3 regions of the Thalassotalea sp. SU-HH00458 genome follow, and region 2 is predicted to be linked to each of the others. Evidence: predicted binding sites of a transcription regulator. Region 2 holds the regulator's gene; each other region holds the start of a gene.

Region 1 (11,131 bases), on a different contig from region 2:
AACACAGTTTTCTTTTGCTAAGTGGCAAAATTCACAGCGAATTAATCGTTGCCCTCTTGATTTGTAGACAGTAGTCGAAATACTTTTACGATATTGAAATAAACGATTAACAGCGTGCATGAAGTTGTAGGAGTTAAAACTAATTTGACCATATTTTAAAAGATCCCCCTCTAAATGAACAGTAACAATGCTAATTAGGTACTTTTCATGTTTTTTCACTACAACAATAAATGCATTAAGCTGAAACTAAAAAGCCTGAGTCCGATACAAAATCGAATTCAGGCCATGGTTGACGTTTAGCAATGAGTCTACTTTATGAGGTCACTTCATTTAAGCGCCTTTTCAAATGAATCTATGCTTTATTTCTTTTATCTAAATCTGCATCAATCACATTAAAATCAGATAATTCATCGATACTTTGGCTTAATTGCGTTTCTATACCATCAATTTTATAAACGGTATGACATAAAGCCTCGCCTCGCTTTTCTAACTTTTCTGCACGATACTCTATATCCCTCTCAATTTGCTCGCCAAAATTTTCCATTCGAGCTTCAAAAGCTTCCATATCACCGCCAGCAAATAACATCTCTTGTCCTACAGCAATCAATAAGCTTCCTAATGAATTTTGAATGGTATCTTCTACAGCCGCTTCAATACGTTGTTCCAACTCTTCATTAAAAAAGTCGTCAGCAAAATCACCATGTTCATCGATATAAAACTCATTTTCACTAGCAAATCGTCGGTCTACTTCATCTCGGATCCCATATAAATGCTCGGTAAGATCTTCACCAACGTCATTATTTTCTCCTAATAACTCGTTAAAGGCTAAATTGACCCCTTCTACAGCTATTTCAATGGCATCAAAAGCAAGTTCTTTCGCTTCTGGTAATACAGAGCGAATACTCGTTGAGTATTCTAAAACTAACGATTGCTGATAATCATTCAACTCAACTTCTTTGCCATTTACAATTAAAATTTCATTATTAATGATTTTATAGAGCGCTTGATCATTTTTAGTAAACTCAATAAAGTTTTTATTAATTTTTACCCCTGCATTCAATTCAATATTACATGAGTCTGAAGAGAAACTCGTATCATGAGCAAACGCGGTAGTAGTTGATAATAAAACGGCTGTAGCAAGTAAAGATTTCATTGGAATACCCTTTATGTGATAACACTTTATGTTGTTTGTTTATATTCAAAACTAGTGCCAAAAGGTAACCCATTGATTTATTTGAAATATTAAAATATTTCTATTTATTAATTGTGATAAGAAATAAAGAAGTGATGATAAAAACTAAAAAGTAGTGAATTAAACCATTCAATAAATGAAGGGGGCTTTCCTTAATTCAACAATATATTTACTAAAATTGAGGCATTAAAAAAGGATAAGATTAAAATCTTATCCTTTCATTAATTTATATTTTCTTTAAAGAAAACTTAAATTATAAAGCTACGATGTTTTCAGCTTGAGGACCTTTTTGGCCTTGAGTAACAGTAAACTGAACTTTTTGACCTTCTGCTAAAGTTTTGAAACCGTCGCCAGAGATAGCGCTGAAGTGTGCAAACACGTCAGGACCAGATTCTTGCTCGATAAAACCAAAACCTTTAGATTCGTTGAACCATTTAACTGTACCAGTAGTTGTCTCAGACATAATACTTTCCTATTTAATTGAGTAATGTTTTGCCCTAAGGCGGTGTTGCAGGAAGTGTAACTATTACTTATCAAACGGGACGAGCTACTAATAACGCGATACGATGTATATAAAAATAGGTCTTACTTTCTAGCTGATTTGAATTCTAATGATTTACAGCTAAGAGTCAAGCTATTTCGTTTTTATCGTCAATTGTTATTTTTAACTTTGATTTTATTATTCGTATCTCTACTTTGTTTAATTAGCTCATTGCTGATATCTAAATGTTCAGATTTCGCAAGACGATCATATAAAACCACATTGACAGTAGCAGCTAAATTCATACAACCTTTGGTTGGTATATAGACAACATGATCAGCTTCATCAACAAGCTTTTGGCTGATACTGCCATCTTCCGGACCTAAGATATAAAGGGCATTTCTCGGGTGTTCAAACAAAGGTAAAGGTGTTGCTCCTTCAACCAGTTCAACACAAACCACCTCAACATTTTCATCTTTATTCGCTATGAGCGACTCTACTGGTGTTAACGGGATTTGTTGTGAAATATTTTTGGTATCGGTAGAAAATTTCGCCGCTTGTTGATATCGCTGGCCAGTATAAATCACCTCATTAACCCCATAGCAACCAGCTGCTCTCATTACAGCACCTACATTACTCGGACTTTTGGGGTTTGTTAAACCGACCATTACTGTAGAATTTTGCACGTCATTTTTCATCATTATTCATCGGTAGTAGTAATCATTTAGCTTAAAAGAAATGATTTTATTGCTTTTAAAGATAAGTGCCAAGTGATAGATCTAGATATTAAAAATAACATCACTATAAAAAGGACTATTATGAAAACTAGGCTGATCCCGCTACTCACTATAACGATATTGTTTGGAGCAAATGCTTCTGCAAAGGTGACCTCTCTGCAACAAAACATCACTGACGTCATGAAAATGTCTCATAGAACCGACGCTGATAAGCTAAGAGATAATAATCGTTCACCCGTTCAAGCATTATCATTTTTTGGTTTTAAACAGAATATGAAAGTGATTGAATTTGCACCTGGTAATGGCTGGTATACCAAAATATTAGCCCCTTTATTGGCTGAAAAAGGAGAACTTCATCTTGCATATAATGCACAATGGTTGAGTGACTTAGATCCGATACTCTCTCAGAAAGGCTTTGAATCTACGATAAAATTACCTATAGAACTTTCTTGGAACAACCAAGAATTTAGATATGATTTAGGCAAATTATCATTTGGCATGAATGACGCAGACATGATTTTAAACATTCGTGAATATCATAACTTTAATTTAGCTGATAAAACTAAATTAAATAATGAAGCGTTCAATGTATTAAAACCAGGCGGACTATATGTCATTGTTGATCATACCCGACGTCACATGGCAGTTGAAACCAGAGAGCTTGCTAGAAGAGAAGATCCTGTAAAAGTGATTTTAGAAGTGCAATCTGCTGGCTTTATTTTAGAAAAGTCTTCAGACATGTTTTATCGACCTGACGATGAACTACGTTATGAAGTAGGTAGAAAAACAGTAACAGGTAATACGGATCGATTTACTTTAGTGTTTCGAAAACCAGTCGCTAAATAATGACCTTAACTTAAGTTTCCTTGACGTTGTAACTTATGATTTCTAGGAAACTTGGTTGATGACCTAAACGCTTTTACTTCTTCAGCATCTAATAGGTAGTCATAATTTGTTACATAAACCCTGAAGTATAATAAAAATGCGTAGGAACTAAACCTAAGCTGAATCATCCTATTTTAAAACGTTTCTAATAGAGTTGAGCAAAATTTATGAAAAATATGGTTAGTAAAATATGGATTGAAAACAAATCGTTAATCGTTTTTATTACTTTAATGTTAATTTTTAGAAGTGCCGTAGCCGATTGGAATGATGTACCTACTGGCTCAATGAAACCAACAATTGTTGAAGGTGACAGGATTCTAATTAATAAACTTGCTTATGATATTAATATACCTTTTACCCAACAATCATTAATAAAATTAGCTGATCCACAAGTAAATGACATTATTATCTTTGAGTCTAAAGCAGCAAATAAACGATTGGTTAAAAGAGTTATTGGTGTTCCTGGCGACATTGTTGCCATGTCAAACAATAAACTAACCATTAATCATCAAAAAATCGCCTATACAGGCAAGCAAATCAATAGCGATAAAGTCATTCTTGATGAAGAGATCAACCAAAACCCTCACCGCATTCAAATTACCAACAATCCTTCGCCTTTAAGAAGTTTTAACTCTGTAAAAGTACCAAAAGACCACTATTTAGTATTAGGTGACAACCGAAATAACAGTGCTGACTCACGAGTGATTGGTTTTGTTCCACGTAGTGAAATCATCGGCCGTTCATCAAAAGTTGTGTTATCGCTAGATTACAACAATTATTTCCTACCAAGAAAAGCAAGGTTCTTGCTTGATATATAAAAAAGGTCACTAGCGTTTAATGAATAAGTCTTCGACAAGTAGCAAACAAAAATTACTTGTCGTTTAGCTCCTAACTTACTATTATCTTCGCCTCGATTTTATACAAACATCCAATTTTATGATTAACAACATTTTTAAAAAATTACTTATTCCAGTGTTATCTACACTAGAATTTTTGAGCGTTTCTGCTCATGCAACTATCGTAGAATTTCAAACTTCACACGGTAATTTTAAAGTGAATCTACATGATGAAACGACACCAAAAACTGTCGAAAACTTTCTAAACTATGTCAATGATGGTAGTTATAACGACACTATCATTCATAGAACGGTTGATGATTTTATAATTCAAGGTGGTGGGGCAAAATTTGAAGGAACATTACCTCCTGTTTGGATTGACGTTGAAGACGCGATTATTAATGAGCCGATTTATTCAAATGTCAAAGCCACCATTTCGATGGCGAAACAAGGTGGCGTTGTTAATAGTGCAACGAGTCAATGGTTTATCAACTTAGAAAATAATAGTACAACTGGCGCACAATTAGATACTCAAAATGGTGGTTTCAGTGTTTTTGGTGAAGTGATTGAAGACGGTATGGATGTGGTTAATTTAATTGCAGCTGTTGAAAGATGTAATACCGGTTATTCTGGTTTTCAGGAATTACCTATGCCTGATTATGCTGAGCAATGTTCAGACACAAGTGCAGTACCGAGTACAGAGAACTTTGTGACAATTTATCAAGTCGTAATTTTTGATGCTACGGTAAGTACCGATAGCGGATTAAGCTCGATTAAGAATACAAGTATTGATAGTGATACAGACTCGCCTAATGAAAATACCAGTAGTGGCGGCGGCTCATTGATATGGTACGCCATCGTGTTTCTTGGCTTAATAACTAGTTTTCGCTTGAAAAAATAATCATTAAATGAGTAAGTGCTTTACGAGTGCTTACTCACCTCTTCCCTAAAAGCCTTTATCATCTACCCGAACGATATAATGTAGAAAGGTTAAATCAGAAATTAACCTTAGTACGAAGCGACTTCGTTTGACTTCGTCTCGTTTTATTATCAAGCCGCTTTCGTGTAGAAGACTTCGTTGGCTTAGTCGCTTTTCTCGTTTTTTGTACAACCGCGACGCTTTTAATTAACAAAACTAAACGAGCAATTGCATCTGCTTTATTTTTTTCTTGAGTACGAAATTGCTGTGCTTTAAGAACAATTTCTCCTTGATTATTTATACGTTGATCTTTCATCGCTAAGAGTCGCTCTTTATAAAAGTCAGGCAGCGATGATTGTTGAATATTAAAACGAAGATGAATTGCCGAAGACACTTTGTTAACATTTTGCCCTCCGGCTCCTTGTGCACGAATAGCGGTTAATTCTACCTCGTCAATGGCTAGCTCAACATTATTTGATATAGATAATTCAGACATTGCTAAAAATTCTCAGTTTGATCAAAAACAGGAACCTAAGTCCCTGTTTTCTTTGAATGGAAAAATGACCTTAACCAAGGTTTAATGCTTGTACTTTCTCATGGGCAATATCTGGGCTTGTGGCAATAGGTTTAGCATGTAAGTTTGCTTTTAATTGTCCTTTTCTATGTTTTAAAGCGGCATCTAATTTTTTAGCTGCACTCGCAATAGCAGGATACATAACTGTATCATCACTTGAAACGGATACCGTTGCTCCTTCATAGTTCGTGCTTAGCTCAACATGGTGTTTACCATGTTCTAAAGAAACAATAACTTCTAATGCAATAAGTGTTGGGAAATGTGTGGCGATTTTTGAAAACTTTTCTTCAATATGTTCTCTGATAGAGTCTGAAACTTCTACATGGTGACCAGAAAGATTTATTTTCATAGCTTTTCCTTTTTGTTGTTGCTCATACTAAGATTCGGGTGAAAAGCTGAAAAACGCAAGTATAAACCGTGAAAAAGTTGATAAATGTCATCAAGCGGTTATTTTTACAACAAAAATATATTAAATTTTCCACAACGCTTTCGTTTACTTCCCCAGAACATGACAAGTCGCCCGTTAAAATGAGCGTCATAAAAAATATCTACATGAAATAGAAATCCAAGAAACTGGCTAAACATACTCATTAAAAATATTTCTAGGGAAAAGCTTATAAGTTATTAATGAAAATTTTAAATTGCTCTTTCAAATAAATTTACTTTATGCGAAATTTGCTCAAGTGAAATTTGTTTTTTAAATGTAAAGCCAAGTTTTGTTAATAATACGGAAGACGCATGATTATCTGGATTACAAATAGCCTGAAGTGTATTTAATTTAAGCGCTTTGCTGGCATAGTTCAATACCGCTTTGGCAGATTCAAAACCATAGCCTTTTTGACAATATTTATTTAAAAATGCAAAGCCAATTTCAGGGTGTGCAATACCTTGCCTTTTTATCAAACCCGAAAGTCCAATAACCTCGCCGCTATTTTTAAGCTCACAGCAATATAGACTAAAGCCAAGCGAATTCTGCATAGCTAAAGGGCCGTTTGAAATATATTCCCAAGCATCAGTTAAACTGCGAACATTTTTATCACCAATATTTTTAATAAATGAAGGTTCGTTTAATAACGTCAAAATCATCTGTTGATCATTTTTGGTAAGTAACCTCAATATTAATCTTTCTGTTTCAAGTATTATCATTTGACTTCGCGCGGTAGTGTTGAAATTTGAACGTTTAAAAGTAGTGAAAAGCTTACCCAAAAGTTATAAATATCCCAAGTGAATTCTACTCAACAAAAGTTAACAGCCAATCGCGTCATTTGAGATTTCAGCACAAAACAAAAAACCAAATTTTAGCTATTTTGACCACTTCATTATTTATCCAACTTATTCAAGAATAACAGCAAAACACACGATAAACACGTAACCATTTGATATTTATATGATTTGAAATATTGGCACTATGACTGCAATGCACCACTTAAGCATTCACAGGAGAAGCACTATGAAAACAGTTACTAAAATTTTAACCACTTTAACCATTTCTTTATCTTTGGCTGGTCTTGCAAACGCATCAACCCTTGTTGCAGCAGACAGTAATATTTCAACTGAATTATGTATGAAAGCGGCATCGGGCAGTCGAGTTGCTCTGCACAAAGCAATTAAAGAGTCGAGATTAAGCAACGCATACGTTGTTTATAACATCAAATGTAACGAACAAAATATTACTGACTTTGTTAGCAAATATGGCAAGTCACCTGAAAAAATGAATGCCTTACTTAACCGCGGACGCATTAAAGGGCATGTCAGTATTAACGATATCGCCGCTTTATAATTTATCCACTTTTATAATAATCTGTCATGACAATGCCGATTAAATAAGTTTTCTCCCACCCCTTATTTAATCGGCATTTATTATTGGTAAAACTTAGCTTTGCTATTCCCCTTAAAAACCCTTTTACGATATAATCTTTACGTAATATTTAATCCTTATGCTATTAGGCATTTATATAGAGAACGTTGATGTTTGATGATATTCGACCTTATCGAGATGATGAGGTAAACCACGTACTTCATAAATTAATAAATGAAAAAGAACTGCAAGAATCTATTGCACAATTTTCACTACCTTTTTTGAAAAAGTATCTTCCTGCGGTTGCTAATTTTATAGTGAAGTTAAGCTTAACAAGTCGTGTAAAAAACATTCATTGCATTAACGATATTCAAGCCGAAGTGGCTAAATATCTCGATAAAATCATTAAAACTAGCACCAGTGGATTTACTTACAGCGGATTAGAAAACTTCGACCATACTAAACCTTGTCTGTTTATCAGTAATCACCGAGATATTGTTTTAGATGCCGCCCTAGTCAATTATGCACTTCATAAAAATAATATTGATACCGTAGAAGCGGCTGTAGGTGATAATTTATTACACAAAGAATGGGTCGCCGACTTAATGCGAATTAACAAAAGTTTTATTGTTAAACGCAGCGAAAAAACTAAACGAGCAATGCTCACAGCTTCGAAACAATTATCGAGTTATATTCATCACAGCTTAACCGAGAAAAAACAAAACATTTGGATCGCACAAAAAGAAGGTCGTGCCAAAGATGGCATAGACAAAACTAATGCGGCGTTAATCTCAATGTTACTGTTAAATAAAAATAAAGAAACAAGTATTGCTGACTACCTTTGTGAGTTAAACATTATTCCTGTGTCAATTTCTTATGAATTTGATCCCTGTGATCACGACAAGGCTAAAGAACTTGCTCAAAGGCAAGCAACAGGTAGTTATCAAAAACATGAAAACGAAGATTTAAAAAGCATTACTCAAGGAATTTTAGGGCAAAAAGGAAAAGTACACGTTAGTTTTTGTCAGCCAATACAAGGCGAATTCGAAGACAGTAAGGCGATTGCACTCGCCATAGACAATCAAATAATTCAACATTATAAACTCTACAAAAGTAATTTAAGTGCATACGAACAACTAAATAATTCAAATAATTCAAATAATTCAAATAATACGACCAATTTAAATGATGCACTCAGCGAAAGAGTTCAACAATTAACACAAGAGCAGAAACATTGGTTACTAACGATGTATGCTAACCCTGTTTTTTCCAAAAAATCACTAGAACAAGTGCTATAACAACTAGTTATTCAGGTAAGCTATTTAAGTTTATGATCTTAATAACACTCAAAAAAAACCGCCAAATGGCGGTTTTTATTTCAGTACATTTTATTCAAGATTGAAGTTATTTTTGACGATAAAATGCTGACATCGCTTTATACAAAGAATATAAGTCAACTTTTGAGCCAACGGCATACGGCGAATGTATTGAAAGAATTGGCACGCCAAAATCTATAACTTCCATATTATCATTCGACAAATCACTGCCAATCGTACCGCCAGACGCTTTACCTTTATAGGTTGATGTTTGCCACTTAATCTTATTGTTATCTAAATAATTGCGTGTCCACGCCATATACTCAGAGTTAGCGTTAAAGCCACCACCGTAAAGTTTTAAATTGATGCCATTACCTAAACGAGGGGCATTCCCTAATTCCCAAACATTCGACCAGGTTGGATTGACCCCTGGGTTCACATCAGCCGAAATTACTTTAGTATTACGTAAGACTTTACGGAGTAGATAATCATTATAATTGTCTGCTTTTTCGTTGTATAACATTCCACTTAGCAAATCGACTAAATAGGTCGAACTTGCACCGGTGTTATTTATATTTCCCACTTCTTCGTTATCAACTAGATAAGCAATTGAAGTATATTCTGGTGTTTTTTGCTCAAAAATAGCTTTAACCGCGGCAATAGATGAAGCTTTATCATCATGACCATATGCAGCAATTAAACTGCGATCTAAGCCAACATCACGCGGTTTAGTTGCCGGCACTAAGGCAAGCTCAGAAGAGACTAAATCTGCTTCAGTGATCCCGTATTCTTTTTCTAAATAGCTAACAACAATATCTTTCACTTTTTTATCAAAGTCTGGTTTTGCCGCAACAATGACATCTAGCTCTTCTTTACTGATAACATTTCGGCTTGTGCGACTTCTGTTGGGGTGATCAACATGTGGCGCTAGATCTGGCACCATAAAAATAGGATCATTCTCATCAAATCCAACCGAGATATTCACTACTGAGCCGTCTTTTTTATCAACACGTCCAACTAGCGCTAATGGAATATTCACCCATTGATAGGTTTTAATACCGCCATGAACATAAGTTTGAAACATGGCAAACTTTTGTTTTTCATAGACAGGACGACCTTTTAATTCTAAGCGCGGTGAATCAATATGAGCACCAACAATTCTTGTCCCTTGTTCTAACCCCTTTTTCCCTATAACAATCAACGAGATTGTACGGTCACGATTTACGTCATAAAAACGAGCCCCAGCTTTTAACTTACTTTTTTCGGTTAAACGTTTAAACCCTGCTTTTTCGGCGCGTTTAATGGTCTCTGTGACAAAAGTTAACTCTGTTGGTGTTTTGTAAATATAGTCTTTGTATTCTTCACCGTAAGCTTCAACTGCTGATAACTCTTTTTTAGAAAGGCTTAACCAACTAGACACTTGTTTCTTTTTCTCAGCTGATTTTACTTTTTCAAAAGCGTGACTTCCTGAAGAGAAAGCAACTGCGGTAATAATAGCAATACTCGATAATGTAGTTTTAATGTTCATTAAATTATTGTTCTCAAAATAAATCTCACTTGTATAATAAAAGCGATTAATTAGAGAAAACAAGAGCTAAACCTGAATTAATCGTTAAACGGTATAAAATAGATGTTAAATTGACAATACAACAATAAAATAACGCTTTATCTCCTTTAAACAATTAAAAATACGATTTAAAAAGGTCTGGTAATTTTCTTTAAAAAACACAGAATAAAATGTTAGTAGATCATTTTTAAAGTAATAAATAATGCGCCGCTAGTTAAAAGAATGAGGTAAATATTGACTTTTTTCGAGGCCAGAAATACAGCAACTGTTGCCGCTATAATATAAGGATTCGTCAATGAAAGCGCCAACTCTCCTTCTCGAATAAAAATTATTGGTACCCAAATAGCCGTTAAAACAGCAGGAGCACTAAAACTCAAAAAACTCACTACTTTGGCATTTAAGCGTAACGGAATTTTCGGGTGTATAAATAAATAGCGCGTTAAAAATGTGATCATTGCCATTAATAATATAGTCACTAATGTCATCTATTTTGCTCCTGCGATTTAGATTTAACTTTTTGTTGATAACGCAAAACATAATAACCTGCGAGCATTCCCATTAGCGCGGATAAGACGAGATCTAATTCCCAACTTAATAGTTTAAAAATCACAGAGCAGCTCCCAGAAACAATGACAGCAACCAGAATAGAACTGTTTTTAATCGAAGGGATCACTAAAGCAATAAAAGTAACCGCAATGGCAAAGTCTAAACCCATTGACGTTAAATCCGGTAAATAACTACCCGCAAAAATACCGATAATATTCCAAAGTAACCAACAAATATAAAAACTCCCTCCTGAAGCTAAAGCATATATCAGCCTGACTTT
Region 2 (11,131 bases):
AATTGTAACTTTGGCATTGAACTTTTGACTTAACTGCGCCAATTTAGTTGCGGCTCTTGCATGCAGCCCTAATTTATTAGTAATTAATAAGGTTTTATTTAGTTTAATAGTCATAAGGTTAAGTACTGGCTACGTCAAGATCTCGATGGCGCGCTTGCACATCTTTACGCTCTTTTCTTAAATTATTTGCGAGTAATTCCGCAATATAAACGGAACGATGTTTACCGCCGGTACAACCAATGGCTATGGTTATATAACTTCTATTATTACGTTCTAAATGTGGTAGCCAAGTCATCATAAAACTATTAATTTGCCAGATAAATTTAGTGACAATAGGTTGGCTAGCGAGAAAATCTTGTACGGGTTGATCTAGTCCCGTATATGGTTTGAGATCTTTTTCCCAAAATGGATTTGGTAAAAATCGAGCATCAAAAACATAATCAGCATCTTGAGGGACGCCATGTTTAAAGCCAAAAGATTCAAAGACCACAACCATAGTGCCAGTTGTTTTACCGAGAATTCGCTCTCTGATCAAATCCGCTAATTGATGAGGGGTAAGTTGACTGGTGTTGATGTATAAATTTGCACGGCTTGAAATAGGCTCTAACAGTTTTTTCTCAAGTGATATCGCTTGATCAAGCGCAATATTCTGTTTGATCAATGGATGCAAGCGGCGTGTTTCGCTAAAACGTTTAATTAAGTCGTTATCATCCGCATCTAAATAAACAATATTTAGATCTACCGCACTGGGTAAGTAATTGATAATTTCAGAAATATCATTAGGATCTGCCGGTAAATTACGAACATCTAAGCTAACCGCTACGGTTTCATAATCATTAATCACCGTATGTGTTAAAGCTGGTAAAAGATTGACAGGGATATTATCAACACAATAATAACCTAAATCTTCCAGCACTCTTAATGCGACACTTTTTCCTGATCCTGAACGGCCACTAACGATGATGAGTTTCATTGTCGAAATCCTTGGTACTAAGGTTTAGTTATTATTTTTCAATAAATTGAAAAGCTCTGAACTCGAGTGACATTTTCGGACCAGTTTGCAAGTTTGTTTATCACTAAAAATTTGTGCAATGCTTTGTAGCGTGGATAAATGTTGTTGACAATTTTCTTCGGGTACGAATAAAGCAATAAAAATATCGACGGGTCTATTATCTATCGCATCAAAATCAATTGGAGACTCTGTTGTGGCAATCACGACAACGACTTTACCCCCATCAGTTAATCTACCGTGTGGGATCGCGATACCATTACCTATCCCAGTTGAACCCATTTTTTCACGTGCCATTAGACTTTCAAGCAGTGAATAAGTGTTAAAATCAGTATAAGACTCGGCAGCTTTTTCACATAATAATTCTAAAATACGCTTTTTGCTAGTAGCATGAACTGCACACAAGGTGCAGTTCTCGTTAATAAGTTCAGTTAATTTCATAATGCTCGTGTTGAAATAGACGATGGATTAATGTTGGTTGATTTTGCCTTTGTACTTTAAAACTTGTTTATCGAGTTTATTAACTAAAGCATCGATTGAAGCATACATATCGGCATTTTCGGCTTTTGCGTGTATTTCTGTTCCGTTAAGATGGGCTGTTGCTTCCGCAATTTGATTCAGCTTTTCTACCGTCAATACCACATGAACATTATTTATATGATCAAAATGTCGTTCCAACTTGGCAAATTTTGTATTGACACTTTCACGTAAAGCTTCAGTAATTTCAACATGATGACCAGCAAGATTAATTTGCATAAGCTTAGATCCTTATTTAGTTGTTAAAGTAGACTTTTTCGTTGGTTAGAAGGAGGAATTGACAATGATTCTCGATACTTGGCAATGGTTCTTCTGGCGACATTAATGCCTTGTTCTGCAAGTAATTCCGCCATTTTACTATCACTTAATGGTTTGGCTGGAATTTCTGCAGCGACCAACTTTTTAATTAAAGCTCGAATTGCGGTGGATGAACATTCTCCACCATTTTCTGTACTTACGTGGCTAGAGAAGAAATATTTTAATTCAAAGATTCCTCTAGGTGTATGCATATATTTTTGGGTCGTAACACGGGAAATAGTGGACTCATGCATATCTACCGCTTCAGCAATATCATTGAGTACCATAGGGCGCATTGCTTCTGGCCCGTGTTCAAAGAAGCCTTGTTGGCGTTGTACAATGCAGTTAGAGACTTTTAACAATGTATCATTTCGGCTTTCTAAGCTTTTAATAAACCATTTAGCTTCTTGTAGGTTTGAACGTATAAACTGACTGTCTGTTGATGATTTCATGTTTCGTGCCATGGAGGCATATTGCTGATTAACCGATAATCGTGGTGCTGTATCTGGATTTAATTCAACCATCCAACGACCATTTTTCTTTTCGACCGAAACATCAGGGATGACATATTGATCATCACCTTTAATGACACTATCACCTGGTCTTGGATCCAGCGATTGAATTAGCTTGATCACTTCGCGTAGTTGATCTTCTTTTAAACGCGTTTTCCGCATGATTTGGCGATAATCTCGGTTACCTAATAAGTCGATATATTCATTAATGATCAGCTTACTTTCTTTTAACCAAGGCGTTTCTTTATCAAATTGATTTAATTGAATGGTTAAACATTCTGAGATAGAGCGAGCCCCAACGCCAACAGGATCAAACATATTAATACGTTTAAGTACGGCTTCAACTTCATCAAGTTCAACTTCTTCATTGCCCATCGCTTCAAGAATTTCTTCAACACTGACTCTTAAATAGCCAGCATCATCGATGGCATCAATAATAGCCGTCGCGATGGCAAGGTCCGTTTCTGAAAATGGCGTTAACTCCATTTGCCAGCGTAAATGGTCTTGAATGGAGTCCGTTGTTTCGCCCTGATAAGTATAATCTTCTGAAGCAGGTGCACTGGCACCGGTATTTGAAACGCCAGCACTGTAGCTTTCTTCCCAGGTAGTGTCTATGTTGAGCTCTTCAGGGATCTCAGATTTATCCATAGCTTCCGTCGTACTAATTTCATCGATAGTAGGAGCTGAATCTTCACTGCCGTCGGATGTTTTAGTGTTTTGTTCTGTTACACCAGCAGAAAATGCTTCTTCTAAGTTATCCGATTGCGCATCATTGTCACTTGGGGTTGATTCATCTACTTCTAATAATGGATTACTTTCAAGAGCTTCTTGGATCTCTTGCTGAAGATCCAACGTCGACAATTGCAAAAGCTTAATCGCTTGTTGCAATTGTGGAGTCATGGTGAGTTGTTGTCCTATTCGGAGCTGCAGACTAGGGCGCATTTATCGTATTATTTTCCTATTTTCTAGCTTCATATTGATTTTTACTTTTTATCAAAGCTTTGTGTAACTATAGCGTGAATTGCTCACCAAGGTATACATCTCTTACCTGTTGATTCGCAAGAATTTGATCTGCATTGCCTTCCGCGATTAATTCACCGTGACTAACAATATATGCATGCTCACAAACGTCTAATGTTTCACGAACATTGTGATCTGTGATTAAAATTCCAATGCCACGTTGTTTTAAGTGTAGGATAATTTTTTTTATATCACCTACTGAAATTGGATCAACACCAGCAAAAGGCTCATCAAGTAAGATAAATTTGGGCTCTGCCGCTAGTGCTCTCGCAATTTCAACTCGGCGTCGTTCGCCACCGGATAAGCTCATGCCTAAATTATCTTTGATATGACCTATATTAAATTCTTCAACGAGATGCTCAAGCTTTTCTTCTCTACTGATATCATCTAAATCTTTGCGGGTTTGCAAAATCGCCATAATATTTTGATATACCGTTAGCTTACGAAAAATGGAAGCTTCCTGTGGAAGGTATCCGATACCTTTTCGGGCTCTTTCATGCATAGGGAGTAAAGTAATATCTTCATCATTTAAGATGATTGAACCGCTATCACTATTGACTAAACCAACTATCATATAAAACGAAGTTGTTTTACCGGCACCATTTGGACCGAGCAATCCGACAACTTGGCCTTCTTGCACTTTCATACCAACGTTTTTTACGACTTTTCGGCCTTTGTAGGCTTTTGCCAAATTATTGGCAATTAAGGTGGCAGTGGTCATTTATTTTTATTATCCAACGATTTTTTATCTAACTTTTTTTTCTCAAGGTTTTTCGGTTGTAATACCGTTTGTACTCTAGCATTGTCGTCACTGCTTGCCTGTACTTGTTCGGTCAAAAAATTATAACTGATAGTGGTGCCACTGACTTTGCTGCCTTCTTGACGAAGTTCAGCATTTCCTGAAATCATCACCGTATTTTTTTCAGGTTGATATTTAATTTCATTTGCTTGTAGATAAATAGGCGTTCCGTCTTCCAATATTTGTTCGAACGTTGCTGGTTGCCCTTTGGCAATATATGTTTTTTCGTTACTCGTGGCTTCTGTCACAACTTGCACTAGGTCTGCTTTTATTGTTAAAGAGCCTTGGGTAATAATGACATTATCAATGTAACTAAATATTTTATTTTTGAGATCAGCTGCTTGTCTAGAAGCATCAATTTTGATTTCTTCATTCAAATCAACTTTTGCTGCTATAACACTATATGAAAGACTTAAGGTTACCCCTAAAGCCAAACAACTAGTTTTTAATAGGTTGAAATATGGTTTTTTCATGTTTTGTCAGCGTTACTTGTTTAGTGTTTAAGTCTACAATCAGTCCTGTACCGTACATGGTAAAATCAATTCCTTTTATTTCTATCTTTTTTTCTGAACTAATAATATTAGTGTTTAAATCTAATTCTAAATACTTTCCATGGATCTCTTGAATTAAACTTTTACTGTCGGTTGCAATTAACGCCACTTTACTTTCAAGTTTTACTCTATTGCTATTGTAGAGTGTGCCTTCATTTGCACTAATTTTCCATGGAGAATCGGTATTTTTTGGGTATAAGGTATATTTAGGAAACTCAAAGTGTGTGACTGATAATTCCGAATAATGTTCCATTCGATTCGCATCGATAATATAGGAGAGTTGGCCTATGCTGTTATACGTTTCGCTATTTAAGCTTTCAGCAATAAAATCAGGGGATATTTTGTTATCTATAGCATTGGTGATTTGGTTACTGTTTTGGTGCCATTCAATGACAATGTAACTGACCACTGAAAAAATAAAAAATAGTAACGAAGCTATATATATGCGTGTCATATACTTGCGCCACTGGCATATTGCAGGCTGTTTTGACTTTGCATAATGATATCGCATATTTCACGTACCGCGCCAAAACCTCCTTTAATCGTTGTTACATGATCAGCTAAACTTAAAATAGCCGGATGAGCGTCATTCACCGCTATGGATAAACCGACATATTCCATGCATGGATAATCAGGCATGTCATCACCTATATATGCTACTTGTTCCGCGGTTAATTGATATTTCTCAATTAAGGCTTTTAATGCCGGAAGTTTGTTTTCTTCTCCTTGGATAATGTGTTTTACATTCAGAGCTGTCATTCTTGTTTGTACGATATTTGATTGTCTTCCGGTGATCACGGCAACGTCAACACCACTGGCGCCTATAGCTTTGATGCCATAACCGTCTTTTGTATGAAAGGCTTTTAATTCTTCGCCATCGTTACCTAGATAAATTCGACCATCAGAAAATACACCATCTATATCACATACAAAAAGCTTTATATTCTTCGCTTTGTGGTAAATAGTATTGGCTATTTCACCGTATAAAGTTTTCATTGTGTCGTTAGATGACAAGTTAGGCTTTGTCATTAAAGAACTCCTGATTTAAGCAAGTCGTGCATATTCATGGCACCAACGGGATGATTGTTATTATCAACGATTATTAAGCCATTAATCTTATTGTCTTCCATAATTTTCAAGGCTTGTGCAGCTAACATTTCACCTTCGGCTACCCGAGGATTTTTTGTCATGACACTGGCTATGTCGTCCTGATGAATATCAATTTTTTCATCGAGGATGCGACGTAAATCACCGTCTGTAAAAAGCCCAATTAATTCACCACTGTCTTTAATAACGGCGGTCATGCCGAGACCTTTTAAAGACATTTCAACTAATGCCTCTTTGATCTTCGCCTTTTCATTCACTAATGGGATGCGTTCGCCACTGTGCATAATATCCTGCAGGCGTAACAATAACCGTTTACCTAAACTTCCCCCTGGATGAGAAAGTGCAAAGTCATTCGCAGTAAAGTCTTTTGCATTTAGCAGCGCTACTGCTAAGGCATCCCCCATAACTAATGTTGCTGTTGTACTTGAAGTAGGGGCTAAACCTAATGGGCAAGCTTCTTGTGAAACCTTGATACAAACATGGGTATCACTTAATTTTGCTAAGGTAGAGTCAGGGTTGCTGGTCATGGCAATAAGTTTAGCACCAATACGTTTAATAACCGGAATAATTGCCAATACTTCACCGGTTTCACCTGAATTAGATATTGTCAGTACAACATCTTGAGCAGTGATCATCCCTAAATCACCATGACTTGCTTCGCCAGGGTGAACAAAAAATGCAGGCGTGCCTGTACTAGCAAATGTTGCGGCAATTTTTCCACCAATATGACCTGATTTTCCCATGCCAATCACGATTACGCGCCCTTGACAGTTAAACATTAATTGGCAAGCCAGCTCAAAACCGTCGTCAATATATTGCTCAAGTTCAGCAATGGCTTGCTTTTCAATATCAATGACTTGCTTGGCGAGTTGTTTAAAATTCTTCATAAGTTGGATTAATTTTTCAGTTGGCTAAAGAGTAACATTTGATAAGCAATAAAGGTAAACAATAGTAAAACCCCTTTAAAACGGGTAATTCTAAAGTTGCCTGAATGTCTGCTGAAACAAAGAATAAAGAGTAATAATGTGACACCTAACATAAACGGCGCATCTCGTACCGATGCATCTTGATCGATATCACCCGGTGCAATTAAACCGGCTAATGATAATACCGCGAGAATATTAAAAATGTTTGAGCCAATAATATTGCCTAATGCTAAGTCATCCTCTTTTTTGATAATACTCATAATGCTTGCGGCAAGTTCTGGCAAGCTTGTACCGATAGCAATCACCGTTAAGCCAATTACTAAATCACTGATACCAAAAGCTTTAGCAATAAACACCGATGAATCAACTAGATAACTAGCACTTAACGGTAATAGAATAAGGCCAACGGTTAACCAAAATAGCGCTAAAGGTGTTTTAATTGCTTCAGGAACTTCTGATTCCGCTTCAAGGATCATGGCATCATTGACTTTATTGTCTTTCGCTCTTTTTAGGGTAATAAAAAGTAATGAAAAAATGTAAACAAAGAAGCCAATAATTAAGATTAATCCTTCATTAAAAGTAAATTGATTATCCGAAAGCATCCAATAAGCAAGCGCCGTAATAGCTAAAATCAGTGGAATTTCACGTTTGATCGTTGAAGAAGAAACTGATAATGGGTGAAGTAACGCTGTTATCCCCAACACTAAGGCAATATTGGTAATATTAGAGCCGATAGCGTTACCGATAGCTGTGTTGGGGTTGCCATGAAATGAAGCGGTACCTGCAATCATCATTTCAGGGGCTGAAGACCCCATCGCGACGATAGTTAAGCCGATTATCATTGGCGAAATACCAAAGTTTCTAGCAAGTGACGAAGCACCAAACACAAACTTATCAGCACTCCAAACGAGAGTGACCAGCGAAATAAGTAAAATTAAAATTTGAACAAACATTAAGGACTCCATTAAACCAAGGGTAATTGTCGCTGGTTGGTAGAGAAAAAAAAAGGATTTTTGAGTAATGAGGTTAAAAAAAACGTCGATGCGATGAAATTTGCTATTTTTTCAGCAAAACCTCCTGCATTGAAACGAGATAATTGGCTTTTTGTACGAATAGATTTTTGCCAAGGCCGCGTTATCGGGAATAAAGTTTAAAATTCAATCGGTAAATCTTACACTTTCTTACGTTTTGATACGTTTACTTACTAATTATAAACGTAATAAGTTGTTATTTTCGGGTGAAGTATCTCGTTGGATCAGGTAGAATTCTCGCTTAATAATTTATAAGGATAATCGCACTAAAAAACGCACTATGTCAGATATTTTAGTAGATATTAAAAATATGACTTTTAAAAGGGACGAACGTATCATTTATGATGATATTAGTTTGCAAATCCCGAAAGGAAAAGTCACCGCAATTATGGGACCAAGTGGGATAGGGAAAACTACTTTGTTGCGTCTTATTGGTGGGCAATTAAAACCTGAATCGGGCCATATTTACTTTGATAACTTAGATATTCCTTCACTCTCAAGAACAGAACTTTATTCCGCTCGTAAACGAATGAGTATGCTTTTTCAAAGTGGTGCGTTATTTACGGACATGTCCGTTTATGAAAACGTTGCTTTTCCTATCAGAGAACATTCACAATTATCGGAAGCGATCATTGAAAAAATGGTGTTGATGAAACTAGAAGCCGTAGGTTTACGGGGTGCACGGTTTTTGAAGCCAAGTGAACTTTCTGGTGGTATGGCTAGGCGTGCAGCCTTAGCACGAGCGATTGCCTTAGATCCCGAACTTATTTTATATGATGAACCGTTTGCCGGCCAGGACCCTATATCAATGGGGGTGATTGTTCGGTTGATTCGTGCATTAAACGATGCATTAGGCTTGACTTCAGTTGTCGTTTCACATGATGTGCCTGAAGTAATGAGTATCGCCGACTATATCTATATTATCGCCGAGCAAAAAATTATTGGTCATGGTACGCCAGAGCAAATTGCACAGCAAACTTCTCCTTTAGTGCAACAGTTCGTCAAAGGTGAGGCCGATGGTCCAGTACCTTTTCATTATCAAGCGCAACCTTATCAAGAAGAGCTATTGGGTAAGGATACGTCATCATGAATATACTGATTTTATTAGGGCGTAAAGTTCTTGGACGTATCTCGGCATTAGGACGTGCCATATTAATGCTAGGCTCTGCCTTGTTACATGTGCCAAATGTAAAAAAAGGCTTTCCATTATTGATGAAACAGCTGTATTCAGTGGGGGTTTTATCATTAGTTATCGTGTTAGTTTCTGGGTTGTTTATTGGTATGGTTTTAGCCCTGCAAGGCTATACAATTTTGGTGGGTTATGGTGCAGAAGCCAGTTTAGGCCCTATGGTTGCTCTTTCATTATTGCGAGAGTTAGGTCCCGTGGTCGCGGCATTATTATTCGCCGGGCGAGCTGGCTCAGCGTTGACCGCCGAAATAGGCTTAATGAAAGCAACAGAACAATTATCTAGTTTAGAAATGATGGCAATAGATCCACTTCGCCGGGTAATTGCTCCTAGGTTTTGGGCGGGTTTTATTTCTTTACCTTTACTTGCTGCCATTTTTTCGGCGGTTGGTATTTTAGGGGCACATTTGGTTGGGGTTGATTGGTTAGGCGTTGATGGCGGTACTTTTTGGTCAGTAATGCAAGCTCAAGTTTCCTTAGAAAAAGATATTTTAAATGGCGTGATAAAAAGCATTGTTTTTGCCTTTGTTGTTACATGGATTGCCGTTTATAAAGGTTATGATTGTGAACCTACCTCAGAAGGTATTAGCCGTGCAACCACGGCAACTGTGGTACAATCATCCTTATTAGTATTAGGTTTAGATTTTATTTTAACGGCGTTAATGTTTGCAAATTAATTGCAATATTAACCTGAGTGTTTATTTTTTAGAGTGTGGTGTCTGACATGGTGTCGAAAAAAGTTGAGTTATTCGTAGGGTTATTTGCTGCATTGGGTATAGCAGCTCTACTCATGTTATCGTTAAAGGTTGCCGATAGTGGTATATCAGGCAATGGCAAGACTTATCAACTCTATGCTAAGTTTGACAATATTGGTGGTTTAAAGGTTCGCTCTCCTATTAAAGTAGGTGGCGTAGTTGTTGGCCGCGTCAGTAAAATTAGTTTAGACGCTGAAGATTATACTCCGATAGTGACATTAGATATTTATGCGGAATATGATAACTTTTCGGAAGCAACGTCAGTGTCAATTTTAACGTCTGGTTTATTAGGTGAACAATATATTGGTTTGTTGCCTGGATTTATTGATGAATCAGTCGAAACCTTAGTTGCGGGTGATTATATTGAAGATACTAAACCTGCTTTAGTGTTAGAAGAATTAATCGGACAATTTTTATTTAGCCAAGGGAGTGGCGATTAATGTTGGTGTTAAGAAAGTCAAATACGATGAAAAAAATAGTCACTTTTGGGTTAGGGATTAGTGTTACCTTATTTGGTGTAGCAAGTGAGTTTGAACAGCCGTTGTCGAAAATTTCTCCTGAAATGGTGAATTTTGTTGCGTTAGCACCAGCAGGCGGTACTTCTATTAACGTTGATAAAAAAGACCCGTATAAAATGATCAAAACGGTGGCTGATATCACGTTTAAACGGTTTGCAAACGAACAAACTGCAATCCAAAAAAATCCAAACATTTTAAAGGATATTGTTCGTGAAGAATTGATCCCTTACATTAATTACCAATATGCCGCGTTTAAGGTTATTGGCAGTAATTTCAAAAAAACGAATAAAGCTGAACGCGCTGAATTTGTTCCTGTGTTTAGAGATTACTTGATCACTTCTTATGCACAAGTATTTACCTTATATAAAAACCAACAAGTTATTTTTGCTCCAGCAAAAGACTTTAGCAATGATAAGGTAGTCGCTGTTAATACCAGTGTGATTGAGCCTGGACGGTCTCCCATTGATATTTCATTTCGAGTTCGTAAAAGTAGCAAAACACAAGAATGGAAAGCTTATGATATGGTCGCTGAAGGGGTGAGTTTACTCGATAGTAAACAAGCTGAATTAAGCAGTTTAATTCGTCAAAAAGGCTTACCACATGTGACTGAGATGCTAAAAGAAAAAGCGCAAAAAACGATTGTCTTTAAATAAGGATGTTTCATTGATGATCGAAATCAAACAACAAGATAACCAGTTACTCATTTGCGGTGCACTAACGCGTAAAACAATTAATCCCGCCTTTGAGAAAAAAGCAAGTCAGCTGTTTACTCAGTCAGTGGATGTATTAGATTTGGCTTCCGTGTCTCATGTCGATACTGCTGGTTTAGCTTGGTTATTACAGGTATTAGCTCAGGCAAAAAAACATCACACAAACCTGCATT
Region 3 (11,131 bases), on a different contig from region 2:
AAAAAAATATTTAGAAAAAGTCCATATTTAAATGGGTTACCTATACTCTCTATTGATCCGCAATCTTTCATTCATAAAGATTACTTACCCAAATATCAATTAAGAAGTTCAGAAAAAATCAATCAATTATGTACTGCTGAAGTCGCTGCGCAAGTTCTAGCTGTAGCTGGAGAAGCTGACAATGCTAAAATTTTAGACAGTTGGTTTGATGTCTATAGTTATCAATATCAAAAAAGTGTTTGTCAAACAAATAAAGGCGATCCTCAAGCACAACAAAGATATGAGTCGTTAATTCAAGCTTATCAATATTAGCAGTTCAATTGGGGATTGTCTTCTTGTTCTAGAGACAGGCAAGGGGGTATTGTTTTAGTTTACTATTGGTAAAATGACTTTAATTATAAATTTAAGAGATAAAAAAACGACCTATAAGGTCGTTTTTTTGTCGAATATATTGTTTACTTAGCGTTGATTTTACGACGGTAAGCGATACCAGCCATACCTAACAACATTAATAATAATGTTTGTGGCTCTGGCACTGTAGTTTGATTGTCTGGGTCTCTTACTGAAACTAAACCTTCAATAATGTCATTGGCACAAGACATAGCCCAACGAAATGCAATTTGATTTGCTGTTGCTAAAGCCGTATTGGCGACATCAAATGTAAATGAGATTTTTCCATTACCAGCAGACCAGTTACTCCAAGCAGAATTCCAGTAAGTAGAATCTGCATCATAAGTGTTACCGTTGTAATGGATATTGTCATAAGCATTATTTGAACTATTTGGATTGTAATAATTAGTATTCTTTAATGAAACTGCTTGATTATGACGGTTTGTACCACTATTTGAATATTTTAAATCACCAGAATTAAAACCAGAAACTAAGCGACCTTGACCACTTGAGGTGTTATCACGGTCATCCCAACGACCACCATCACCGTTTTCCCAGTCTTGAATAGTATATGCATAATTCCAGTCGGTATTATTCCACGTGTCATTGGCACTATTAGGCTTCCAAGGAGAATCAAAGTCAGTAACGTTTGTTGACATAAATAAATCACCAAATACGATACCGTAGTCGTCATTTTTGCCAACAAAGTTTGTGAAAATATCAACGGTCATTTGAGTACCTGTTCTCGATACTTCCATTTTTGATATATCATAAATGCTTTCGCTACCTTTAACATCACCTGAGTAACCGGCACCAATATAATTATCATTTATCACTGTAGCAGGAATATTACCAGCAGTAGCTGTAATACAAGATAGTGACAATGCTGAAACTGCAATCCATTTTAAACATTTCATACTAATTCAAACCTTAAACTTTTAAATGCTAACTAAGTATTTTCATCATTGATAACGATTAAGCAAATTATACGCCAATATTGAAAAACGATTAAAAATCAATGTGTTGCTTGTTTTTTGTGGTGATGAGTAGTTTTAGATACTCTCAAGGTGTAAAAAACTTAGACACTTTTATTATAGTTGCTGTAACGAATGTATTTATCATATCATAGGCCTCATCAAATATTAAAGAGTCATTGTTTTGGATAGTAAAAATAGAATGGGAATTAAAGGGATGACAATCAAGAAAGTAGTCGCTTTTAGTGTTTTACTCAGCGGTTCAGTTATTGCAGCACAATCAAGTAGTAATGAGCCTTTTGAAAATGCGCTAAAAAGTTTTTACATGGAAGATTTGAACTCAGCTGTTATACACCTTAAAAATGCCTTAAAAAATAACCCTAAACATTTGCCTTCTCGAATCTTAATGGCTGAAATTCTTATTGCTCAAGGTGATGGTGCTGGTGCCGAAATTGAATTGAAATTTGCAGAGCAAGGTAATGCCGATGATAAAAAAACGTTATTGTTATTGCTGGAAGCTTATTTATTACAAAATAAATACGATCTAGTGATCAATAAAGCTACGCCTATTCCTGGGAGCGAGAAACTTTCAAGTGATATTTTGGTGCTTAAAGGTAGAGCATTATTTAACAAAAACAATACAGTATTAGCACAAGCTGAATATCAAGATGCGCTCGAATTAAATCCTCGAAATTATGAAGCTTTTCTCGGTTTAGCTCAAGTTGCATATAAAAGAAATCAATATGAAGAGGCGCTTAAATATATTGAGCAAACACTTAAGCTTTCGCCGTTAAATACCAATGCAATGCAAATGAAAGCAAGTATTTATCAAATTAAAGGTGATATTGATCAAGCCATCAAGGCCATAAGTGAAGCGATAGCCATTAATGTTAAACATTTTCCTGCTTTGTTAACCAGAGCCAGCATTTTAATTGAGCAACAAAAATTTAATCAAGCGTTGGACGATGTTAATGTTATTTTAGCTGATGTGCCAAACGAACCAAGAGCTAACTATTTAAAGGCAATTATTACCAATGCCTTAGGCTTGTCGGATGAATTTTCTAAAACGACCAGTCATTTAGATGTCGTTTTAACCGGTATGCCTGATGATATAATGAAAGAAAATCCTATCTATTATTATTTGGCGGGTTTGGTTAACTTTAATCAAGGAGAGTTTTTAAAAGCGCAAGATGATCTTCGTGATTATATTGATATCGTCAATGATGATATCAGAGCAATGAAATTAATTGCACAGGTTGAATTTGCTTTAAATGAAGCTTATTCAGCAAAAAACTACCTGATCAAAGCTCGCTTGTTAAATCCTGATGATATTCAAATTTGGACATTATTAGGGAAAGCATACGATATGACCGGAGAAGTTGAAAAAGCAGAGTTATATTTTACTGATGTTGTTAAAGCACTTCCTAAATCAGCGTCTGCTCATTTTGACTTAGGTAATCTTCAGTTAAGAATGGGGCAATCTCAAAAAGCGCTTGAAAACCTTATTAAGGCAGAGGAATTATCTCAGCATCATCCAAAATTCACTTTTCAATTAGTCAAAGCTTTCCAGCAATCTAAACAATATCAAAAAGCATTAACTATCCTGGTTTCATTAATTGAAAAAGATAAAAATAGTAGTTTTCTTTATCTACAACAGGGGATTTTGCAAGGGTTACTCAGCCAACATTCAGCTGCAAGGAGCAGTTTTGAACAAGCTGTTTCTTTAGATGAAAACAATATTGACGCCATTGTTCATTTAGCACGAATGGACATGGTGGAAGGAGATATCGCAAGTGCAAGAGAGAGATTGTTAGCGAAGTTATCTACCTTGTCCGATCATCCTAAGTTAATGGTGGAATTAGGGAATACCTACACACAAAAAAATGAAATAGATCAAGCACAAAAATATTATGAGAAAGCCTATAGCTTAAATAGAAATAGTACGCTTGCGGTTAATAAGGTGTTAGATATTTATTCAGCTAAAGGTGACATTGGTAAAGCAATTGAAGTTTCTACAGAATTTCTCGCTAGGAATAATAAAAATGCACAAATTCAACAAAGGCTTGCAGGATTTTACTTGGCGAATAAGAATTTTGATAAAGCAAGTAACTCATTCCAATTAGCGGTGAAATATGCTGCGGATAAATCCGCCGTATTATCTGCTTTTGCTGACGGCCAATTAACCATGCGTAACCCTGAAGGCGCCATTAGTAGTTTACAAAAATCAATTGCTTGGAATGAAAATTTCATTAGTGCCTATTTGAAATTAATCCATTTATTAGCAAAGAATAATCAGGAAGATGAAGCGCTGGCCGTGATTAACAGCCTGAACGAAAAACTCAACTTTCCTGCATTAATATTGTCGTTAAAAGGTGATGTTTACTTACAGTTAGAGAAATTCACGCAAGCAGAACAATTTTATCGTGAATCTTTATCAATGGATAAATCACAAAAAACAACATTAAGTTTGTCTCAAGCTTTAATTGCTCAAGAAAAGTTTGACGAAGCGACTTCAATGTTATTTAACTTACATGCAACTGAGCCGAAAAGTACCTTGATTGCCATAGCCTTAGCAGATGTTTATATGGCTACAAATAAAGCTGAGCAAGCGGCCACTCTTTATGAAAAACAAATTAACATCAATGGTTCATTACCAATCCTACTAAACAATGCTGCCATTGTTAATATTGCGCTTGACCGTCATGATAAAGCGTTAAAATATGCGAAAGAGGCCTATGATAAAATGCCCGATAATGTCGCTATAATGGACACCATGGCGTGGGCACTCACTAAATCAGATCAACCTGACAAAGCCTTAAATATATTTCGAAATGTGTTAGCCGTAGAATCAGATAATGCTGAAGTTAAATATCATCTTGCGGTAAACTTAGTTATGTTGAAACGAGAAAATGAAGCAATAAAATATTTGAAAGAAGCGATCGACTCTACACAAAGCTTTTCTGAAATAGAACAAGCAAAAGCATTGTTGGTTAGATTAGAGTCTTAAAACGAAAGAATTTTATCGTGAACAATAAAGTGAGGCTAGAGTTAAATAGCCTCACTTTTATTTTTTACAATCCGAGAACTTTTTTCCCTTGCTCAAATACGATATCCACAGGTACATTACCGGCAGATAGTTTTGCAAGATCTTGTGCAAGTTGCTCACCTATATTACCACTTTCATTCACTAATTTTTGTACACCTTGATAATCGCCATCACCTTGAATGGTTAATATCAAAGCAGAAAGTGAATTAATTGCCTCAGTCATTTTCTCCATATTCACCGCATATAAACCTTGTTCATTGCGTGTGAATGCACCATGTTCGGCAAAGTAATTAAAGCGAACCATGTTTGCTTTGCCATGTGCAGAGCTTGCGCCAAAGCGTACTGAACGGAATATTCCGGCTAAAAAAGTCGTATAATAATCAGCTAATTCACCCTCGGTGATCGCTTTCTTTTCCAGCAATTGACTGATCATGTATAAACCAAGAATATCTGCCTTGCCTTCTTCTAAAGCAGAAGCATGTTCTTTCAATGCTTGTCTAACGGTACCTTTGTTATTAATCGTATTTTTAATACCTAAACCATGTGCCACTTCATGAAACATAGTGTTGGCAAAGAAAGCGTTAAAGGTTACGTTTTTCCGTTGCTCTGGCACAATTAAAGTTTGAGCAATAGGTTGCATGATTGCATCATACTTTGCACGCATTGCGTTTTTAAGTTGTAAGCGTCTTGTCCCTTTCTCTAATTGTACTTGTTCATCATTCGGTAAATTAATTGCGATAGTTTTACCGCCTGAATTAGCATGACCTGACACATAAACCACGTCGTAGGCATTTAAATCTGCATCAGAGCCAGGTGTTTCTTTTTTATAGGTTTTATTGACAGGTAAGCCTTTTTGTAGCTCTGGCAAATAAGCGGCATACTTGGCAAGTTTTTCACTCCATGCCATATCTTTAACAAGTACATAAGATTCGAAAGCAGCTCTATAACCATATAATTGGTCTTCGTAAGTTTCAATTGGCCCAATGACTACATCAATTGGATTGTTTTTCATGTCCATCCAAGCAAAATCTGATGCTTGATAATCATCGGTTCTTAATGCTTGTGCTCGCATCTTCAAATATTGTGCGAATTCTTTATCTTGGGCAAACGTAGAAGCTTTCTCTAAAATAACGGCAATTCGGTTTAACTCATCACTATATAATTCAGAATATGCGATAGAGGTTAACTTTCCGTTATCGTCTCGTTTTATAACTGAATATAATCCCGTTTTATCAGCAATATTTGATTGTTCAAACTCTTCCTTTGTCATATCGGCAGGGTAAAATTGTGCTCCTAAAGGTTTTGCATCAACCCCGGAAATGAAGGCTTTGTCGCCATTTAATCGATCCCATGGACCGTAATTTATCTGAGTAAATTGTTTGACTTGCTCATCGGTGATTTTCGCGAGGAAGCTATCTTTGTTATCACCAAAGGCTTGCTGCCAATATAAGTCATCAATAATATCTGATGCTTCTATTAATAACGACAGCATTTTTTTTTGATCAGACGTTAAGTGTGAAATATCACTAGAAAGTTTAACGGTTTTATATATATCAAGCTTGTTTTCATATTCAGGAACAAGTGCTACGGAGTAATTATTTGTTGGTGTTTGCTCTAAACAACCAGTAAGTGATGAAGTTGCTATAGCAACAATTGCTGCAATTTTTGAAAGTTTCATTATCTAACCTTTTTGTCATTATTGGTTAGAGACTAAAAAATTATATAGCTAATGGCAACAGTTATAAGCCGATTGTTGAAAGTTTGTGAGAGTAGGGTAAATTTTGCAGAAAAAAAAACCGGCTATTGCCGGTTTTTTAACTATTTTCATTCAAAAAATTAAAGAGCTTTAATAGCTGCGTTTAAACGACTTTTGCTACGTGCTGCTTTATTTTTGTGAATAAGACCTTTACTTGCGTAACGATCAAGAATTGGTGTCGCTGCAACAAATTCTGCTGCTGCAGTTTCTTTGTCACCGGCTTCAATTGCAGCGTTAACTTTCTTTAATAAAGTACGCATCATTGAGCGACGACTTGCATTGTGTTGACGGCGCTTTTCTGATTGTGTTGCGCGCTTCTTAGCTTGCTTTGAATTAGCCAAGGTGAACTCCTAAAATGATTAAATATAGCCTAAATTTAAGGCGACGAAATATGCCTTTTTTTCAGCGTATTGTCAAACCTTTTCGATGTTTTATTTTAACTTGTTACTATGTTTTATCGCAAGCCTTTACTGAGTTTTTTACATAACAATTAAAATTCCCAGGATGTAAAGGAATAAGGACTTGTTTAACAAGGTAAAAACAACGCATAATTCTAGTATTAAAAAACGTGCTTTATTTGAGGGTACCTTGAGTCGTAAATTAGTAAAATCTGGCATAATTGTAAGTGCGATGACTTTAGTTTCGAGAGTGCTAGGTTTAGTAAGGGATGTCGTTATTGCTAATTTAATGGGAGCAGGGGCATCGGCGGATGCTTTTTTCTTTGCTAATAAAATTCCTAATTTTCTACGACGACTTTTTGCTGAAGGTGCGTTTGCTCAATCTTTTGTGCCTGTCTTAAGTGAATATCATCAAAATGATCAGGATAATCAAACGCAAGAAACACGAAAATTAATTGCCCAAGTTTCAGGAACCTTAGGTGTGATCATTACCTTAGTGACGTTATTTGGCATGATTGCTTCTCCTTTAATTGTGATGGTATTTGGCCCTGGGTTTTACATGGAGTCAATACAACAAGATGGTAGTGAAAAGTTTGATTTGGCTTCGAGCTTATTAAAAATCACCTTTCCTTATTTATGGTTTATAAGTTTAACAGCCCTGTCAGGCGCCATTTTAAACACCTATGGTCGATTTGCCGTTTCGTCATTTACTCCGGTATTGTTGAATATCTGCATTATTTCAATGGCAATATTTGGACGAGATTGGTTTGCCAGTCCTGAATATGCATTAGCTTGGGGAGTTTTTCTCGGTGGGCTTGTTCAGTTTATTTTTCAGTTGCCTTTTTTATATCGAGCGGGTGCTTTAGTTAAACCAACATGGGGCTGGCGAACGAAAGGCGTGACTAAAATTCGCAAATTGATGGCTCCAGCTTTATTTGGGGTTTCTGTTACCCAAATTAACTTATTACTCGATACACAAATTGCTACGTTATTAGTGACTGGCTCAGTGAGTTGGTTGTATTATGCGGATAGATTATTAGAATTCCCCTTAGGACTCTTTGGTATTGGTATTGCAACGGTTATTTTACCCAGTTTAGCTAAGCTACATACCAAGAAAAGTCACGATGAATTTGCGTTGACTATCGATTGGGGCATTAAAATAATAAATTTGTTTGGTTGGCCTGCCTTAGTTGGGCTAATGGTATTAGCTCAGCCGATTATTATGATTCTTTTTATGCGGGGTGAATTTACTCAATTTCATGTTGTTCAGGTCTCTTTTGCGTTATTTGCATACCTTTCAGGACTGGTAAGCTTCATGTTTATTAAAGTGTTAGCCCCAGGGTATTATGCTCGACAAGATACTAAAACGCCGGTCAAAATTGGCATTAAAGCTATGGTGGCTAATATGGCCTTTAATATTATGTTGGCGCCGTTTTTTGGTTATGTTGGTTTAGCTATGGCAACGACGTTATCGGCCAGTTTAAATGCTTATTGGCTATATAGCGGATTAAAAACTCAAAATGTATATTGTTTAACAACAGCGGCCAAAAAACTTATCGTGAAAGTGGCCTTGTCATCTATTGTGATGGCGTTCGTGGTTTACTTTTTATCCCCTCCTTTTGAACATTGGTTAACCTTTACATTTCTAGAGCAAATTTTGCAATTACTGTTTTGTATTGTTTCTGGGGGAATTTGTTATTTTGTTTCGATACTTTTGTTAGGTGTGAGATTTAACGATTTTAAAGTAATTTCGACAAAGTAAAAAAATTACCAACAAATTACGCTCAAGTGCTGATTCTTACTATTGACTACGCTATAATTCGTCGATTTTTTAGATAAAGTTGCTTTTCTTTTTTAGAAAATAACGAATAAGGTAAGAAAGGTTTGTTGGTTTAATGCAGTTAATACGTGGGATCCACAATATAAAGTCAGTCGAAAATTCGAGTGATAATAATGGCTGTGTACTAACCATTGGTAATTTTGACGGTGTTCATTTAGGTCATCAACAAGTCATCAAGGCGTTAGTGGAAAAAGCTAAGCGTTTAAATTGTATTGCTACGGTTTTAGTTTTTGAACCTCAACCACAAGAGTTGTTTTCTCCTGAGACAGCGCCTGCGCGTTTAACTCGGTTAAGAGATAAATATGTTTTACTCGAACGTTTAGGTGTTGAACGTTTGATTTGTGTGAACTTTAATCAAAAATTTGCGCAATTAACTGCTAAGGATTTTGTTGAAAAATTATTAGTTAAACAATTGAATGTCAAATATCTCATTATTGGTGATGACTTTCATTTTGGGAAAAATCGTCAAGGAAATTTTGAGACGTTATGCGATGCAGGTAAATATTTTGATTTTGGTGTTTCTGATACTGCTAGTTATAAAGTATCAGCATGCAGAATTAGTAGTACGGAAATACGTAAAGCGCTCGAAAATAATAAATTAAAAGAAGCTGAGCAAATGCTAGGTCGGCCATATTCTATTATCGGTCGGGTATTTCATGGCGATAAAAGAGGGCGTGAATTAGGCTTTCCTACCGCTAATGTTTTGCTAAAAAGACGCGTATCGCCTGTATCGGGTGTTTATGTAGTTAAAGTAAAGACCAATAACGGTGATTTTTTTGGTGTAGCGAATATAGGCTCAAGGCCAACTGTTTCAGGTATCAGACAACAACTAGAAGTTCATATCTTTAATTTTCAGCAAGATATTTATGGGCAATCTATTGAAGTGGTTTTACTGCATAAACTACGTGAAGAACAACGTTTTAATTCACTGAATGAGTTAAAACAACAAATTAGTAAAGATAGTGAGCAAGCTTGGCAATTTACACAGGCTTTAAGCTTAGATTGATTAATATGCATGTTGGTGTGAACCAGCTAGATTAAATAACGGACCGTAATTTAAATGAGTGATTATAAACATACATTGAATTTGCCAGATACTAAGTTTCCAATGAAAGGAAATATGGCAAATCGTGAACCGCAAATGTTAAAAGACTGGAGCGAAAAGGAGCTATACAGCAAAATTCGTGCGGCGAAAAAAGGTAAGAAATCTTTTATTTTGCATGATGGTCCTCCGTACGCAAACGGTAATATTCATTTAGGTCATTCAGTTAATAAAATTTTAAAAGACGTTATTATTAAATCTAAAACATTATCTGATTTTGATTCTCCTTATGTTCCTGGTTGGGATTGTCACGGCTTACCTATTGAATTAATGGTTGAAAAAAAGGTCGGCAAACCGGGTCATAAAGTAACAGCTGCACAATTTCGTCAAAAATGTCGTGAATATGCGGCCAAACAAGTTGATGGTCAACGTCAAGATTTTAAACGTTTAGGTGTTTTTGGTGACTGGGAGAATCCCTATTTAACCATGAACTTCGATACGGAAGCGAATATCATCCGAGCGCTGGGAAAAATAGCTGAAAATGGTCATTTAGAACAGGGCTTTAAACCTGTTCATTGGTGTACAGATTGCGGCAGTGCTTTGGCTGAAGCTGAAGTAGAATATCAAGATAAAATGTCACCAGCGATTGATGTAAAATTCAATGTGGTAGATGAAGCGCTTGCCGATAAATTTTCCCACCCTGAAGGACATTCAGGTGAAGGCCAAATTGGCGTCGTTATCTGGACGACTACTCCATGGACTTTACCGGCAAACCGGGCTGTTTCTGTTCACCCCGATGTAGAATACTCACTAATACAATACGAGAATGAGCAGGGCAAAGCACGTTTAATTCTTGCAACTGATTTGGTGAAAGCGTGTATGGACCGCTTTGGTATTGAAAAATATCACGCCTTAGGTTTTGCTAAAGGTGCTGAGTTAGATCGCGCTGAAGTTAAACATCCATTTTATGATTTTAACGTCCCTATTATTTGTGGTGAGCATGTTACAACTGATTCTGGTACAGGTTGTGTACATACGGCGCCTGGTCATGGTGTTGACGATTTTGTTGTCGGCAAAGCATACAATTTAGAAGTTGCAAACCCTGTTGGCGCTAATGGTGTTTATCTTGAAGGCACTGAGCTTTTTGAAGGTCAGCATGTCTTTAAAGCCAACAATAGTGTTGTTGAAGTGTTAAAACAACATGGTGCCTTAATGCATTATCATGCTTATGAGCATTCTTATCCTCATTGTTGGCGACATAAAACGCCGATAATTTTCCGTGCTACTCCGCAATGGTTTATCAGCATGGACAAAGCTGGTTTGCGTCAAGATTCGTTAAAAGAAATTACTAAAACACAGTGGATCCCTGATTGGGGGCAAAGCCGTATCGAGTCTATGGTAGAAGGTCGCCCTGATTGGTGTATCTCTCGTCAACGTACATGGGGTGTTCCTATTGCGTTATTTATCAATAAAGACACAGGTGCATTGCATCCTCGTAGTATTGAACTTATTGAAGAAGTCGCTAAACGAGTTGAAAAAGAAGGTATACAAGCTTGGTTTGATCTAGAAGCCAGTGAATTGATTGGCGATGACGCTGAACAATTTATCAAAGTACCTGATACGTTAGATGTTTGGTTTGACTCAGGTACTACCCATTACTCTGTGGTGGATGCACGTGAAGAACT

What was found. Region 2 encodes sigma-54, which starts transcription at its own class of promoters, with help from an activator protein. Its sites were predicted from a motif close to GTTGGCACGNNNNTNGNNT; they were not measured.
Region 1: the regulator sigma-54 is predicted to act here: its motif matches at 1,197-1,215, upstream of ABXH06_RS10555 (DUF2884 family protein).
Region 3: the regulator sigma-54 is predicted to act here: its motif matches at 1,368-1,386, upstream of ABXH06_RS10545 (PEP-CTERM sorting domain-containing protein).

The regions. Positions count from the first base shown of each region.
Region 1 is NZ_BAABWW010000006.1:61,129-72,259, forward strand. Features, by position in the region: gene ABXH06_RS10550 (tRNA-uridine aminocarboxypropyltransferase) at 1-120, opposite strand, end outside; gene ABXH06_RS10555 (DUF2884 family protein) at 353-1,153, opposite strand; gene ABXH06_RS10560 (cold-shock protein) at 1,446-1,655, opposite strand; gene ABXH06_RS10565 (RNA methyltransferase) at 1,844-2,359, opposite strand; gene ABXH06_RS10570 (class I SAM-dependent methyltransferase) at 2,492-3,256, shown strand; gene lepB (signal peptidase I) at 3,463-4,113, shown strand; gene ABXH06_RS10580 (peptidylprolyl isomerase) at 4,232-5,032, shown strand; gene arfB (alternative ribosome rescue aminoacyl-tRNA hydrolase ArfB) at 5,127-5,546, opposite strand; gene hpf (ribosome hibernation-promoting factor, HPF/YfiA family) at 5,617-5,973, opposite strand; gene ABXH06_RS10595 (GNAT family N-acetyltransferase) at 6,261-6,770, opposite strand; gene ABXH06_RS10600 (DUF3718 domain-containing protein) at 7,075-7,404, shown strand; gene ABXH06_RS10605 (1-acyl-sn-glycerol-3-phosphate acyltransferase) at 7,593-8,720, shown strand; gene ABXH06_RS10610 (zinc-binding metallopeptidase family protein) at 8,827-10,266, opposite strand; gene ABXH06_RS10615 (AzlD domain-containing protein) at 10,479-10,790, opposite strand; gene ABXH06_RS10620 (AzlC family ABC transporter permease) at 10,787-11,131, opposite strand, start outside.
Region 2 is NZ_BAABWW010000002.1:190,064-201,194, forward strand. Features, by position in the region: gene ABXH06_RS03800 (HPr family phosphocarrier protein) at 1-114, opposite strand, end outside; gene rapZ (RNase adapter RapZ) at 119-973, opposite strand; gene ptsN (PTS IIA-like nitrogen regulatory protein PtsN) at 998-1,450, opposite strand; gene hpf (ribosome hibernation promoting factor) at 1,478-1,765, opposite strand; gene ABXH06_RS03820 (RNA polymerase factor sigma-54) at 1,789-3,297, opposite strand; gene lptB (LPS export ABC transporter ATP-binding protein) at 3,365-4,096, opposite strand; gene lptA (lipopolysaccharide transport periplasmic protein LptA) at 4,093-4,647, opposite strand; gene lptC (LPS export ABC transporter periplasmic protein LptC) at 4,613-5,179, opposite strand; gene kdsC (3-deoxy-manno-octulosonate-8-phosphatase KdsC) at 5,176-5,754, opposite strand; gene ABXH06_RS03845 (KpsF/GutQ family sugar-phosphate isomerase) at 5,754-6,719, opposite strand; gene ABXH06_RS03850 (calcium/sodium antiporter) at 6,728-7,711, opposite strand; gene mlaF (phospholipid ABC transporter ATP-binding protein MlaF) at 8,070-8,879, shown strand; gene mlaE (lipid asymmetry maintenance ABC transporter permease subunit MlaE) at 8,876-9,652, shown strand; gene mlaD (outer membrane lipid asymmetry maintenance protein MlaD) at 9,700-10,170, shown strand; gene ABXH06_RS03870 (MlaC/ttg2D family ABC transporter substrate-binding protein) at 10,197-10,901, shown strand; gene ABXH06_RS03875 (STAS domain-containing protein) at 10,915-11,131, shown strand, end outside.
Region 3 is NZ_BAABWW010000006.1:49,686-60,816, reverse strand. Features, by position in the region: gene ABXH06_RS10550 (tRNA-uridine aminocarboxypropyltransferase) at 1-312, shown strand, start outside; gene ABXH06_RS10545 (PEP-CTERM sorting domain-containing protein) at 456-1,307, opposite strand; gene prsT (XrtA/PEP-CTERM system TPR-repeat protein PrsT) at 1,549-4,371, shown strand; gene ABXH06_RS10535 (DUF8614 domain-containing protein) at 4,436-6,088, opposite strand; gene rpsT (30S ribosomal protein S20) at 6,247-6,507, opposite strand; gene murJ (murein biosynthesis integral membrane protein MurJ) at 6,755-8,326, shown strand; gene ribF (bifunctional riboflavin kinase/FAD synthetase) at 8,460-9,410, shown strand; gene ileS (isoleucine--tRNA ligase) at 9,465-11,131, shown strand, end outside.